One region of the Microbispora sp. ATCC PTA-5024 genome, then DNA from elsewhere that is predicted to be linked to it. Evidence: riboswitches for the same ligand, from Rfam matches in the RefSeq annotation. Region 1 holds a riboswitch; the other holds the start of a gene.
What was found. Region 1 has a riboswitch for S-adenosylmethionine ahead of MPTA5024_RS13960 (aminotransferase class V-fold PLP-dependent enzyme). Riboswitches for the same ligand answer to the same signal wherever they lie in the genome.
Positions count from the first base shown of each region.

Region 1 (2,442 bases):
GTCCGCCGCTCGACCTCGCCCGCTCCGACCCCCGCGGGTACGTCCGCGCGCTCAGCCGGTCGTCGGAGGAGGCCGAGCTGATCGACCCCGCGGGACTCGGCGGCTTCGGCTGGCTCAGCCAGTCGCGCGGCCTGTGACGGTCACACGGCGACCTTGAGCGACTCCAGGCCCCGGATGATGTAGTTCGGCTTCCAGGCGGGCTCCTCGGCGAGCTCCACCTTCGGGGCGGCCCGCAGCAGGGCGCCGAACGACTCGACGAGCTCGACCCGGGCGAGCGGCGCCCCCAGGCAGAAGTGGATGCCCGCCCCGAACGAGATGTGCGGGTTGTCCGCCCGGCTCACGTCGAGCCTGTCGGGGTCGTCGAACACCTCGGGGTCCCGGTTCGCCGAGCCGAACAGCAGCGCGACCTCGACGCCCCGGGGGATGCGCACGCCGCCGATCTCGACGTCCTCCAGCACCCAGCGCTCGAACATCTGCAGCGGGGTGTCCCACCGCATGAGCTCCTCGACGGCCGTCGGCAGCAGGCCGGGGTCGGCGCGCAGCCGGTCGAGCTCCCCGGGGTTGCGGAACAGCGACCACCAGCCGTTGCCGGTGACGTTGACCGTGGCCTCGTGTCCCGCGTTCAGCAGCAGCACGCAGGTCCCGATCAGCTCGTCCTCGGTGAGGCGGTCCCCCTCGTCGACGACCTGGGCGAGCGCGGAGATCATGTCGTCGCCCGGCCGGTCGCGTCGGGCCCGGGCCAGCTCGCGCAGGTAGCCGGAGAACTCGGCCGCCGCCCGCACGGCCGTGTGCTGGACCTCGTCCGACGGGTTGAGCTCGTACATCCCGCAGATGTCGGCCGACCAGGGCCGCAGCAGATGCCGGTCGGCCTCAGGGACGCCCAGCATCTCGGCGATCACGGTCACCGGGAGCGGCTCGGCGACCTCCGCGAGGAGGTCGCCCCCGCCCCGCTCGGCGAACTCCTCGGCCAGTCCGGTCGCGATCGCGCGCACCCGGGGCCGCAGCGACTCGACCATCCGCGGGGTGAACGCCTTGGACACCAGGCGGCGCAGCCGCGTGTGGACGGGCGGCTCTACGTCGAGCATCCCGGCCCGGATCACCCGCCAGAACGGCTCCTGGAACTCCGGCTCGGCCTGCCTGCCGAACTCCTCGTGCGAGGCGACGTGGAGGTAGGAACGGCCCAGCCTGCGATCGCGCAGCAGCGTGTTCACGTCGGCGTGGCGGGCGACCAGCCACTGGCCGGTCGGCTCGAAGAAGCTCACCGGGTCGTGGTCGCGCAGGGCGCGGTACACGTCGTACGGGTGGGCGACGAACTCGGGATTCCAGGGATCAAACCGCACAAAGCAACCATACGGACCCGGGACGGCGGCCGCACCCACGCGGTTCCGCAATCGAGAGCCTTGCCGAACTGCGGATTTGCGGATGGGGGCGGTCGTCTGGTTATAGTGCGGCTCAGGTTATGAGTGCCAGCGTCAAGCCCCGGCTCGCTGGCCGGCAACCCTCGCGCTCGCGGCGGGGTGCCCCGGGTGATGACCGGGCTCGGCACGAGGGGTGCCGGGCAAGCGCGGGCTCCGACGCCATGGCCGGAGTCCATGACTCCGAGGGAGCCTGACGTTGTCCGCTGTCACCTGCACCCACGCCGAGACCGTCGCCGAGCCGATCGTGCGAGGCGGCTCGGCGCCGTTCGCGGCCCGCGCCCGCGAGATCCCGGCCGTTCTGGGCGCCGACCTGGAGGTCCCCGTCAGGGGCGGCCGGCTCGTCCGGTACGCCAACCTCGACTACGCCGCCAGCGCCCCCTGTCTGGAGCCGGTGAACGCCGCCCTCGCCGCGGCGCTCCCGGCCTACTCCAGCGTCCACCGGGGAGCCGGGTACGCCTCGCAGCTCACGACCGCGCGGTACGAGCAGGCCAGGCACACGGTCAAGGCCTTCGTCGGCTCCCGCCCGGACGACGCGCTGATCTTCACCCGCAACACCACAGACGCGATGAACCTGCTGGCCCGCTGCCTGCCCGAAGGCACCACGGTCGTGGTCTTCGACAGCGAGCACCACGCCTCCCTGCTGCCCTGGCCGCGGGCCGTGCGGCTGGCCCCGCCCGCCTTCCCCGGCGAGGCGATCCGGGCGGCCGACGAGGCCCTGGCGGCCGTCGAGGGCCCCGCCCTGCTCGTGGTGACCGCGGCCTCCAACGTCACGGGCGAGCTGTGGCCGATCGCCGGGCTGGCCCACGTCGCCCACCGGCACGGCGCCCGCATCGCCGTGGACGCGGCCCAGCTCGTGCCGCACCGGCGGCTCAACCTGACCGCGCTCGACCTCGACTACGTCGCCTTCTCCGGGCACAAGCTCTACGCGCCCTTCGGCGCGGGCGCGCTGGTGGGCCGCCGCGACTGGCCGGCCGAGGCCGAGCCGTACCTGCGCGGCGGGGGCGCCGTGACGGCCGTGGGCGAC
Region 1 covers NZ_KI866523.1:317,211-319,652, forward strand. The annotation lists gene MPTA5024_RS13950 (SAM-dependent methyltransferase) at 1-137, shown strand, start outside; gene MPTA5024_RS13955 (cytochrome P450) at 141-1,340, opposite strand; SAM riboswitch class IV at 1,456-1,571, shown strand; gene MPTA5024_RS13960 (aminotransferase class V-fold PLP-dependent enzyme) at 1,663-2,442, shown strand, end outside.

Region 2 (2,442 bases), on a different contig from region 1:
CGCGAGCGAGGGCCGGATGACGGCCGACGGGCGGGCGTGCTCGGCGACCGCGTCGAGCGTCTTGAGCCCGTCGCCGGTGTTGAGGACCACGGTCTCGGCCTCGGGGTCGAGGCGGCCCTCGCGGACGAGCTTCGCCAGCACGCCGACGGTCACGCCGCCCGCGGTCTCGGCGAAGATCCCCTCGGTCCTGGCCAGCAGGCGGATCGCGTCGACCACCTCGCGGTCGGTCACGTCCTCGACGGCGCCGCCCGTCCGCCGGGCGATGTCCAGCACGTACGGCCCGTCGGCCGGGTTGCCGATGGCGAGGGACTTGGCGATGGTGTCCGGCTTGACCGGCTGGACGACGTCCTGCCCGGCCTTGTACGCCTGGGAGACCGGCGAGCACCCCTCGGCCTGCGCGCCGAAGATCTTGTACGGCCGGTCCTCGACCAGCCCGAGCCTGATCAGCTCGCGGAAGCCCTTGTCGACCTTGGTGAGCTGGGAGCCGGACGCCACCGGGATGACGATCTGCTCGGGCAGCCGCCAGCCGAGCTGTTCGGCGATCTCGTACGCCAGCGTCTTGGAGCCCTCGGCGTAGTAGGGCCGGAGGTTGACGTTGACGAAGCCCCACTTCTCGCCCAGCTCGTCGCCGATCAGCTCGGAGCAGAAGCGGTTCACCTCGTCGTAGGTGCCCTCGATGCCGACGAGCCGGCCGCCGTACACCGAGGCCATGGTGATCTTGGCCTCTTCGAGGTCGGAGGGGATGAACACGCAGGAGTCGAGCCCGGCGCGGGCGGCGGCGGCCCCCACGGCGCCCGCGAGGTTGCCGGTGGACGAGCACGACAGCGTGTGGAAGCCGAACGTGCGGGCTGCCTCCAGCGCGATCGCGACCACCCGGTCCTTGAAGGAGTGGGTGGGGTTGCCGGAGTCGTCCTTGACGTGCAGCGACCGCAGGCCGAGCTCGGCGGCCAGGCGGTCGGCCCTGACGAGCTTGGTCCAGCCGGGCTGCAGGTTGGGCTTGGCCGCGACGTCCGGCGGGACGGGGAGCAGCGAACGGTAGCGCCAGATGTTCGTGGGGCCGGACTCGATGTCCTCCCGGCGGACCTCGCCGAAGTCGTAGGCCACTTCGAGAGGGCCGAAACACTCGGCACAGGCGAAGATCGGGCCGAGGTCGTAGATCGCGCCGCACTCGCGGCAGGACAGACCGGTGGCGGGGCCGAAGTCGGAAGCGTTCGTGTGCGCCATGAAGCGAGGCCTTTCCCTCATCTTCGCTCGGTGACCACCCTGGTCACGAGCCGGAATTGGCACCTGTCCCGGCCGGCCTCGTGAGGCACGAGTTCGGTCACCGGGAGGGTTGCCGGGGCTTCGCAGGGCCGGTCCCTCCACCCCTCTGGATGAGCAATATTCAGTTGTCGACCCGCGAAGGGTCCCTAGCACTGTACCCCGCCGTCCCCGGTGTCCGTTCCAACGTCTCAAATGGCGAGACGTTCCGTATCACCCAGAGACACCGCGGAAGTCAGCCGTACGCTTCGCCGAGCGCGGTCTGGACGTACTTGCGCGCCTGGTGGATACGGGACTTGACCGTCCCGAGGGGGATGCCGAGCTGGTCGGCGACCTCGTTGTAGTCGAGCTGGCAGATGTCCCGCAGCACGAGCGCCTGGGCCAGGTCGGGTCGCGCGGCCTCCAGCGCCTCCATGGCGTCCAGCAGGTCGAGCCGCGAGCCGGCGATGACGCTGACCCTGCGCGGGTCGGGACGCTGGTCGGGCAGCTCCTCCGCCTGCTCCGACGCCCGCCGCTTGAGGCTGCGATAGGTGGTCCGCGCGCAGTTCACGGTCACGATGTGCAGCCACGTGCTGAACTTGGCCCGGCCCTCGAACCTGCCGATGTTGCGCGCCACGGCCAGCAGCGTGTCCTGTGACGCCTCCTCGGCGTCCTGCCGGTACGGTAGAAGACGCTCGCAGTGCCGCAACACGTCGGGCTCGATGCGGCGCAGCAGCTCGCCCAGCGCCCGGTGGTCACCCTGGGCGGCCGATCGGGCGAGGTCCTCGGTCGTCTCGTCCAGTGCCATGCCGAATCCAGCCCTTCCTCGATCGCTTGACATCCTATTGACGAAGGTCGGCTTTTATTAATCTTCCGGCATGCCCGACCGTTCAGTCCCGGGGGAGCCGAACATGAGCACTACCCTGATCGCCTCCAACAGAGGGCCGGTGTCGTTCACGCTCTCCGACGACGGCGCGCTCACCATGCGGCGAGGCGGGGGCGGACTGGTCTCCGGGCTCTCCGAGGTGGTCAGGGACGGCGACGTCCTGTGGGTCTGCGCGGCCCTGTCCGACGGCGACCGCGGCGCGGTGCGGCTCGCGCCGGGCGGCCGGCTCGACCAGGCCTTCGACACCGGGCCGGTGCGGATGCTCGACATCCCGCCGGCCGTCTTCCACCGGGCCTACAACGCGGTGGCCAACTCGA
Region 2 covers NZ_KI866527.1:519,595-522,036, forward strand. The annotation lists gene thrC (threonine synthase) at 1-1,224, opposite strand, end outside; SAM riboswitch class I at 1,239-1,380, opposite strand; gene MPTA5024_RS36870 (RNA polymerase sigma factor) at 1,496-2,047, opposite strand; gene MPTA5024_RS36875 (alpha,alpha-trehalose-phosphate synthase (UDP-forming)) at 2,151-2,442, shown strand, end outside.
Region 2: another riboswitch for S-adenosylmethionine. It lies ahead of thrC (threonine synthase); the one in region 1 lies ahead of MPTA5024_RS13960 (aminotransferase class V-fold PLP-dependent enzyme).